One region of the Sporomusa sp. 246TCP1 genome, then DNA from elsewhere that is predicted to be linked to it. Evidence: riboswitches for the same ligand, from Rfam matches in the RefSeq annotation. Region 1 holds a riboswitch; the other holds the start of a gene.

Region 1 (4,929 bases):
AGTATTATGTGGAATTTGTCCCGCTCAAGTATACCGTCAAAAACACCATTAAGCAACTCTAAGAGTTTATAAGCCATAGCCGCGCCGGCAATAAAGCTACGGCCATGGTATTTGATTATATCGTCATACGATATGCGCAGCAGGTCATCATGGTCTTTAACACAAATCATCTTTTTGTCTTCCTTTCTGTGCGTTTTATTGTCTAAAGGAACGTGTTTTGAATATGTATAGCGTCGATCCTTCAGGTTAAAAAATCCGGCAGTTGCAATGTCTGTTTAAAAGTAGTAAATAAACGGGTTGCAGCCCAACGGTGTCTGTCAGCGGCGTTCGGCTCCAGCTGCAACCATTTGGTATCGACTGGTTCCAGCCTTTTTTTTTGCATTGTGCTAATACCAGTTCCACCTTCGCAACCGGCACGGCAGTTATACAGTTCGGCTAAGTGGGGTAAAGGTTCGTTGGAGCAAGCGCGGCGTTCGTATTCCTCCAGCCAGCGGTACACTTTGTCTGGGCCGCTGACCTTAACGAAGCGGCGATCCGGCAAATGAGCGGCAATACTTTCACTGACACCACCATAGACGCCAAGTGTGAGACCGGCGCCTTCTGACCGGTCAGCGAAATCTACGGTTTCATACTTGGATAAATCAATATTGTGGTTGGCAATATACTGTTGCAACCTGTTAATGGTAATATTATAACCGTGATTATCCAATATCTTGAGTTCTTTGCGTTTGGCAACGCAGGGCGACAAAAAAGCCAGTCTGTCAGTAAGATTACGGTATTTTTGTAAATAGATTATGGTGCAAAGCAAAGGACTGTATACCGGCATGAGATATGGCTGTAGCCTAGGCTTATGATGGCGGATATATTCTGTCACTGCCGCGCAGGGCGAGGATAAAAAGGCAACTTGCTTATTGCAGCGCAATAACTCGACATAAGCCCAAATGGTAATATCAGCTCTTAAAAGTACATTATGAAAAGACCGCACTCCCAAACTATACAAATAGCCGAACAATTGGCGATAATCAGGGAAATTATTGACTGCCGCTGGCGCCGCCAACATTGCTATTGGTACACCCCTGTATACATCGCGCATAAAGCGGTCGGTATCATCTGCAAAACGCTGTTGCAAGCCTGCATCACAATCCACGCAATTGTTTGGATTGAGTGTTGTCAATATGCCATCTTCTTTAGGCTGTAGCATTATGGAAGCATCTTTATTAAAGCATAATCGGCAGTTTGTACAATTTTTGCTTATCATCTTATTGACGACCTCCCATCAGATTGAACAGCCTTTTGGATACTGCTAAAAAAATTGCTCCTCCGGCGAAACCTGTGATCAACTGCGGCCAGCCCAACATCATGGTTAGCGTAGTTGCTATGTTTCCGGTTATCCCCATGTACTGTATTAGGCTTGTTACCATTAGATAAATAATAAGAAACTTAGAAGTTGTTGCCGTACTTATCGCCAGTATATTATTTTTGCCGGCAAATGCCAGATAGCCACCAACATAAGCAAGATTTGCGGCAGCAACCGGCAGAATAAGGACAGGTAGTTGTAGAACCTGCTGCAGATACGCTACTACCGGCACAACAACAGACAATACCAAGGCGGCTTTCCAACCAGCTACAACTGTGCTTAGCAGCAGGCAGGCATTAACCAGACTGCCGATAATGTAGACTGACACAAAAGGTGGTATTGGCAAATACAAGCGCAATGCTTGGAACACAATTACAAGTGCAAGCAGTAGGGCTGTCCGACTGATTTTCTTTATACTCATACTCCCTCCTAAATAATCATTTTTTAAAAAAAATATGATAATGATTTTCATTATCAATTGATTTTTAGAAAATTATACTATACCATAAAAGTAAATACAGTATCTGAAGACACACTTATCATTTTTTAGGAGAAAAGTTATGGAGAAGTTGTTATCTGCCCTTCAACAGTCTGCTTTATTTAAAGGAAAAACACGTAGTGAAATTGCCGCTTTGTTAGCTAAGATTAATTACCGGGTCCGGGAATATCAGGAAAGTGAAATTATTTTTTCTATCAACCACCCTGCCGATACTCTGGGCATTATATTGGAAGGAGAGGTTGATGTAAAGAAGGATTTTTGTTCTGGTAAAGTCATTACTGTTACTACCCGCTGCCGGTTTGACCTCTTGGCAGACGCCGCCATGTTCGCCGGTACCCAATACTATCCGGGAACACTTTTTGCCAGTAAGCCCAGCAAAATATTGTTGTTGCACAGAAAGGATTTACTTCAGCTATTTGCTTTTGAACAAACCATTATGTTAAATTTCTTATGCTCAGTTTCAAGTCGCATGCTGGTTTTAAATCAAAAAATTGAGACTCTTTCCTTACCCTCGATTCAGAGTAAAATTGCGTACTTTATCATTACCGAAAGCCAAGCCAAGCGCTCTGCCGTTATTACACTTTCATTTTCTAAGAAAGCTTGGGCTGAACACCTTAATGTGTCTCGTACCTCCTTGTCCCGGGAATTGAGACAGTTAGAAAAGGCCAACCTAATAGCTTTTCATAAACGTACTATCCATATTAAACAGTTAGATAAACTTTATGAATTACTGGCAGGATGAAGGATGATAAAAAGGATTTCATTATCTATGTGTTGCTTGTGCAGATATTGACACTACCTGGGGTGTACTGATATTATAGACATAATCGATATATTTTCCGATAGAGGCGCGGCAGAGCAAGAGTAAGTATGAAGAGTTGGCAGCGATGACCATACTGAAAGGGGCTGACCGCCGAAGTGAAGGTTTTTGCCAAGAACTTTTTGCTGGTTTTGCATTTAATAAATGTAAGACTGTCACCTGTGGTTATGGTGGAGCGCTATCCTTGCAGCTGATGAGAGTCTCTCTTGTCTTTAAGCAGTTTGCGGGAATCAGCGCAAACTGCTTTTATAATGGGAATTATAGCATTTGCATACGCAAGCGGTAGTTTATTGCCGACAGCTCACCCGTATATGCAACAAGATTTAACATGCTGTTCTATTAAAAATAGTTATTAACAAAGGTAGGCGAAACAATTGGCTGAAAAAAGATTACCATTTACAAAAGAGCAAGTAACAGAAGTGATCAAACAGTATCCAACACCGTTTCATATTTATGATGAGGCACCCATTAGACAAAATGCCCGTAAACTAACGAAAGCCTTTGCCTGGGCACCAGAATTTAAAGAGTATTTTGCTGTAAAGGCTACTCCCAATCCGCATCTTTTGAAAGTGCTGAGGGAAGAAGGTCTTGGGGCAGACTGCAGTTCGCTGCCAGAACTTATTTTAGCAGAAAAAGCAGGTATGTGCGGTGAAGAGATTATCTTGACATCGAATGATACTCCGGCTATTGAATTCAAAAAGGCGCGTGAATTAGGGGCGATCATTAATCTTGATGATATTAGTCATATTGACTATTTAGATAAGCATGCTGGAATTCCGGAGATGATTTGTTTCCGATATAATCCAGGTCCGCTTAGGGACGGAGGCAACTCAATTATCGGTAACCCGGAAGATTCTAAATATGGCTTAACGCGTAAACAGCTTTTGGATGCCTACCGGATTATGCAGTCAAGAGGAGTAAAGCGGTTTGGTATTCATACTATGGTTATTTCTAATGAACTTGACCCTAATTACTTCATTGAAACTGCCAATATGATGTTTGACCTTATTATTGAGATTTATCGGACACTTGATATTAAAATCGAGTTTGTTAATTTTGGCGGTGGCATTGGTGTCCCTTACCGGCCTGAAGAGGAGCCCGTTGATATCGATGTGGTTAGTCAGGGTATTAAGAAAGCATATGAGGCCAAGATTGCGGCCAATGGTCTGGCACCGCTAAAGATTGCTATGGAGTGCGGCCGGATGATTACCGGGCCTTATGGTTATCTGGTATCGACAGTGTTGCATAAGAAAGAGATCTACAAAAATTATATAGGCTTGGATGCCTGTATGGCTAACCTGATGCGTCCGGCTCTATACGGTGCTTATCACCACATTACGGTATTGGGTAAAGAGGAGTGGCCGTTAGGATATATGTATGATGTCGCTGGTTCTCTATGCGAAAATAATGATAAGTTTGCCATTAATCGTAAGTTGCCCATGGTTGATATTGGTGATATATTGGTTATTCATGATGCGGGAGCTCATGGTCATGCAATGGGATTTAACTATAATGGCAAGTTACGGTCGGCGGAATTAATGCTGAAGCCGGATGGCAGTGTTGAACTTATCCGGAGGGCGGAAACTATTGAGGATTACTTTGCTACATTGGATTTTTCTGGTTTGGAAAAATAATGCGAAATTCGCCTGACGTTTGTCAGGTGAAGAAGTAGAGCAAGGGGCGACATTTTTTTTTTAGCCTAGCAAAAAAAATGTAAAAAAAATCATGATAAAGAACAATATTCCCTCTTCCAAAATTAGGCAATGTGATTTATAATGTTAATTGTTGCTAATATAAGGAAATTGTTTTGTGGAGGGCACATTTGTTGTTAGATAATATCGAAAAAATTACCATTAACGATATCATAGAAAATTTGCGCGAAAGAATGCATTCACTGGCTGTGTCCTATGGATTGTCACATCCCCAAGTTTTGGAAGCCAGCCAGTTATTAGATCACGAAATAAGTAAATATTACCATCAACTACGCAATCATTAATTGTTAGGTTGCAAGTACTCACCCGGGAGTTGAATGGTTTGGCTGATTTAAGCAGAGTTTTAGCAGGCTTAGAAGAAGAGTTGGCTGTATCAGCCAATTTATTACAAGATATCGCTATCCGGTTTAAAGGTGCAATGACTGCTGGTTTGCTCGGTATGCCAAGTTCTCTAAAAATGTTGCCGGCATTTATTAATGCTCCCACTGGTCAGGAGCAAGGTACTGTAGTTGCTGTTGACTTTGGCGGCACAAACATAAGG
Region 2 (4,929 bases), 2.0 Mb from region 1:
CACGCCTGATAATATGGTAATTGCTGCTGCCGGAAACATAACGCATGAAGAATTAGTAGCATTAGCGACCCGTTATTTTAATGGCTTTAAAGGACAAAAAAGAGAATTAGCGATAACTCCCCCGACCTTTGAGTCGGCCAGAACAATTATTTGCAAAGATTCCGAGCAAGTGCATATCTGCTTAGGAACATTGAGTGTGCCCCAGGAGGACCCCAAGATCTATCCAGTTTATATTTTTAATAATCTATTAGGTGGCGGAATAAGCTCTAAATTATTCCAAACCATTCGCGAAGAACGTGGACTGGCCTATTCCATTTATTCTTATCAAAATAGCTACAAGGATGCCGGCTTGCTTACAATTTACGCCGGTACTCGACCTGTAAATGTAAATCAGGTTTTGGACCTTATAATAGAAAACTTGCGGGAATTTAGAAGTAAAGGCATAAGTGAGCAAGAAATGATTAAGTCCAAAGAGCAAATAAAGGGGAGTTTGCTGCTGGGCTTAGAGAGTTCAAGCAGCAGGATGTCCCGTATTGGAAAAATGGAAGTTACTTTGGGAAAATTTGTTTCTTTAGATGAGGTTGTAAACAAGATAGACCAGGTGACGCTAACTGATGTGAATCAGATGATTGAGCAAATGCTTGTTGCTGAAAAACTATGCTTTACTGCGCTGGGCCCTATTGGTTCATTAACTATTAATACTAATTTTAGTTTTTAAGGAGGAATTTTATGGCAAGAGGTTTTGAGGTAATTAGTCAATATCGAGAGCATGATATAAAATTACCTATTCGCAAGACTACATTAAGTGCCGGGTATGATCTTACAATTGCCCAGGATGTTACTTTGTTTCCCGGAAAGGTTGTGTTAGTTCCGACAGGCATTAAAGCTTATATGGAGGAAGACGAATACCTAGGCATTCATATTCGCTCTGGTTTGGCTGTTAAGCATAGTTTGAGTTTAATTAATGGGCAAGGGATTATTGATGCTGACTATTATAATAATAAGGAGAATGAGGGACATATTTTAATTGCCGTTTTTAACCATGGGTCAGAATCTGTTACAATTACCAAAGGAACCAGATTAGCACAGGCGATTTTTTATAAGTATCTTATAGCAGATAACGATTGTGCTGATACTGTTCGTTCAGGCGGCTTTGGGAGTACCGGTCAGTAACGGATGGTGATTTTTTTTCATAACTTATTCTTATTAACCATATACATAGGTAGAAGCAGGTTAAGGGAGGGCTACTATGTATACCTGGGCGACATTAGTGTTAATTATCTTGGTGGTTATGGGGTCTGTTTGGCTGCGTGTTTGCCGTTTGCGCATGTCTTTGGACAATATACCCTATATTGAGCCAAAAACATCCCCCTTTTCCCATGCTGTACAAGATTTAGTTGCCACTGCCGGCGGCGTATATCTTTCTTTGGTAATGATTGTTTCATTTTTAAAGCTGGAGCTGCCTGAACGGATAACTATCAGTATAATTACTTTCGATCCTCTGGCCATGACGGCGATTGCAGTGGCGGTTGTTCAACCAGTTGTTAGTAAATTATTTGATAGCAAGTAGGTGAAAGCATGCGGATAAGTGAAATGACTGGAAAAGAAGTTATTAATTTGGGAGACGGTGCGCGTTTAGGTATCGTTGGCGAGTGTGAACTTACTTTTGACAGTTGCTCCGGTGTTATTGGCGGATTAATTCTCCCCAAACGAAAAACAGTATTTAATTTTTTAGGTGACAATCAGATAGTAATAATACCATGGGAGGCAATCAAACGCATTGGGGATGAAGTTGTTATTGTTGACTTAGATAATGCGTATGAGCGCATGTATTCTAGCTAAGTTTGGGTAATAAAAGACTTGGTTTGTGTCAAGTCTTTTATTCTTTACCTTTCCATCTAGCATAAAAAATGCGGTACTTGTCAACCCTAACAGTAAACTGTATATCAGATTAATGTTAGGAGGCTTATTGATGTCAATAACAAACGATTCTATTTTGCAAGGAACTACTGGCAGTCAGCCAACAACTCAAATCTCAGGCCATACAGAGAATGCTTTGGTAAATAGTAATACAAGCACCCAGTCGCAAACTGCAAATGCTCAGATACCGGTTGCGGGTTCGGCGGCGCAGACTCAGCCGTCTGCAATGCAGGCAGGCACAACAGGAGTAAAGAGCGTAATTGGTGTATTTAATTCTCATGATAAGGCTGAGCAGGCGGTAAATGCGCTTAGAACGCAAGGGTTCACAACAGAAGAAATAAATATTGTTTCCAAGAATAAAAAGCAGCAAGGCCGGGAAACTGAATATGTTGAGGATGATATTACCGATGGTGCCCTAACAGGCGGCACGTTAGGCGGTATTGGCGGTTTGCTTTTGGGGGCAGGTGCTTTAGCTATTCCTGGTGTAGGACCTGTATTAGCCGCAGGGCCAATAGCAGCTGCCTTAAGTGGGGCGGTAGCAGGCGGTATTACGGGTGGCCTTATTGATTGGGGTATTCCGGCGGAAGCAGGCAGGCGCTATGAACAACATGTAGTACAAGGCGGGATTCTGGCAATAATCCGCTCTGATGCCGCTAAAGCGAATCAAGCAGCTCAAATTCTGCGTCAAAACGGAGCAAAAGATGTTGAAACTCATGCATTAACCTAAAAATGTGTTTTTACCAGAAGCATTTTGGGTGATAAAATAAACAACTCTCAATATTTATTTGACAATGCAGGAACATTTGGTATAAAATGTGTATAAAATGAATAAGCAACATCCTGTAAAGGATGAAGTAGAGGTGCGGGAGTCAAGAGTACTTTCAGTGAGAGTGGAATCGATGAGCTGAAAGAAAAGGGGTAACCGCCGAAGTAAGAAAGAACGCCAAATCTTCTTACTGGTCTTACATCAAATAGATTTAAGACTGTCACCAGTACTTGGTGGAGTGCTATCTCATCTGGTCAGGGACGATATATACGCATATATTTTCCTAAGGTCAGAAAATGCTGTTTAGCAGCTGGTGAGAAATGTACTCACCAGCTGCTTTTTATCTTTTATCCAGCTGGAAAGTTTACTTTCTCTGGATTGAACAAGGCTTCTTTTCTTATTAAACAGGAGGTGGATAGTGCTTGATTAGAGTGATGGTATGTGGTGCCTATGGCAAAATGGGTCGGGAAGTGTTGAGAGCCGTTCATAATGATCCACAGTTAAGCATAGTAGGAGCAGTAGATATAAATTCCGAGTTTGCTGATGTAGGTGATATTATCGGTGCAGGTAAAACAGGGGTAACAGTTGGCAATGATTTACTTACTGTTATCAATGAAACGAAACCTCAGGTTATGGTTGATTTTACCAATCCGCAATCAGTTTTAAATAACATTAAGTTTGCAATTAAAAATGGCGTCTGTCCGGTTGTAGGTACAACCGGTTTAACGGAACCTGATATTGAGGATATTCGTGAACTATGTGCCGTTTCTAAAGTTAATGCGGTTATTTCACCTAATTTTTCCATCGGCGCTATTCTTATGATGAAGCTTGCACAAGAGGCTGCTAAGTATTTGCCGCATGTTGAAATTATTGAGATGCATCATGACCAAAAACTTGATGCTCCGTCTGGCACAGCTCTCAGAACTGCCGAATTAATTGCCGGTGTACGGGGAACAATGCAGCAAGGCCATCCCGATGAGAAAGAAAAATTACCTGGTGCGCGTGGCGGCGAGGAAGCAGGTATTCGATTACATAGTGTTCGGTTACCTGGCTATGTAGCTCATCAGGAAGTAATTTTTGGTGGCTTGGGACAAACGCTAACAATTCGCCATGACTCGATATCCAGAGAATCTTTTATGCCGGGAGTAGTACTGGCTTGTAAGAAAGTGCTAACCGTTGATGGACTGATTTTGGGTCTTGAGCATATAATGGGCTAGAGCGTGCCAAAGAATGCTGATCTGCAAGAACTATGAGTTGAATTATTGAATGGGGGAAAACTTAAATGAAAAAGTATAATGTAGCAATTTTAGGGGCAACTGGAGCAGTTGGCCAAGAATTTTTAAAACTTATTGAAGAACGTAATTTTCCATTTAACGAATTGAAGTTGTTAGCATCTGAACGCTCAGCAGGTAAAACTATTGCCTTTATGGGTAAAGACTACATCGTTGAGGAGGCAACACCAGATTCATTTAATGGTGTGCAGATTGCCTTATTTGCAGGCGGTTCAATTAGTAAAACATTAGCTCCTGAGGCCGCCAAACGGGGAGCGGTTGTTATTGATAACTCAAGTGCTTTCCGTATGGACCCGGAAGTACCTTTGGTTGTGCCGGAAGTTAACCCTGAAGCTATAAAAAATCACAAAGGGATTATTGCTAACCCTAATTGTTCAACAATTATTATGGTTATGGCATTAAAGCCTGTCTATGATGCAGCAAAGATCAAGCGCATAGTTGTTTCTACTTATCAAGCTGTTTCGGGCGCCGGCAAAGAAGGCATTGATGAACTGACTGACCAGGTTAGGTCGGTTGTAGAAAATCGTCCTGTAGAAGCGAATATTTTACCAAGTGCCAGCTTGCCCAAGCATTATCAAATAGCGTTTAATCTCTTACCACAGATAGATGTATTTGTTGAGGAAGATTACACTAAAGAAGAAATGAAAATGATAAATGAGACCCATAAAATATTCAATGACTATAACATCGGGATAACTGCGACGACAGTTAGGGTACCAGTATATCGCAGTCACTCTGAATCTATTAACATCGAGTTGAATGGCCCGCTGTCTCCAGAAGAGGCAAAACAGGTACTCTCTAAATTTTCGGGTGTAATTGTACAAGATAACCCGGCTGAAATGCTGTATCCTATGCCGTTATATACTTCGGACAGTAATGAAGTGTTCGTCGGTCGTATTCGGGCCGATAAAACTGTACCTTATGGATTAAACATGTGGGTAGTAGGCGATC

The links. A riboswitch is a leader RNA that binds a small molecule or an ion and turns the genes downstream of it on or off. The one in region 1 is predicted to bind lysine.
Region 2: it holds a riboswitch for lysine, as region 1 does, so the genes downstream of both, dapB (4-hydroxy-tetrahydrodipicolinate reductase) here and AC1ECB_RS15205 (diaminopimelate decarboxylase family protein) in region 1, are expected to answer to the same signal.

What each region holds. Positions count from the first base shown of each region.
Region 1 covers NZ_CM170492.1:3,197,327-3,202,255, reverse strand. The annotation lists gene AC1ECB_RS15225 (hypothetical protein) at 1-170, opposite strand, end outside; gene AC1ECB_RS15220 ([Fe-Fe] hydrogenase large subunit C-terminal domain-containing protein) at 242-1,258, opposite strand; gene AC1ECB_RS15215 (hypothetical protein) at 1,260-1,778, opposite strand; gene AC1ECB_RS15210 (Crp/Fnr family transcriptional regulator) at 1,918-2,598, shown strand; lysine riboswitch at 2,692-2,865, shown strand; gene AC1ECB_RS15205 (diaminopimelate decarboxylase family protein) at 3,051-4,310, shown strand; gene AC1ECB_RS15200 (aspartyl-phosphate phosphatase Spo0E family protein) at 4,502-4,672, shown strand; gene AC1ECB_RS15195 (hexokinase family protein) at 4,711-4,929, shown strand, end outside.
Region 2 covers NZ_CM170492.1:1,164,621-1,169,549, forward strand. The annotation lists gene AC1ECB_RS05800 (M16 family metallopeptidase) at 1-718, shown strand, start outside; gene dut (dUTP diphosphatase) at 730-1,173, shown strand; gene AC1ECB_RS05810 (hypothetical protein) at 1,250-1,570, shown strand; gene AC1ECB_RS05815 (YlmC/YmxH family sporulation protein) at 1,579-1,842, shown strand; gene AC1ECB_RS05820 (general stress protein) at 1,973-2,647, shown strand; lysine riboswitch at 2,768-2,938, shown strand; gene dapB (4-hydroxy-tetrahydrodipicolinate reductase) at 3,109-3,903, shown strand; gene AC1ECB_RS05830 (aspartate-semialdehyde dehydrogenase) at 3,969-4,929, shown strand, end outside.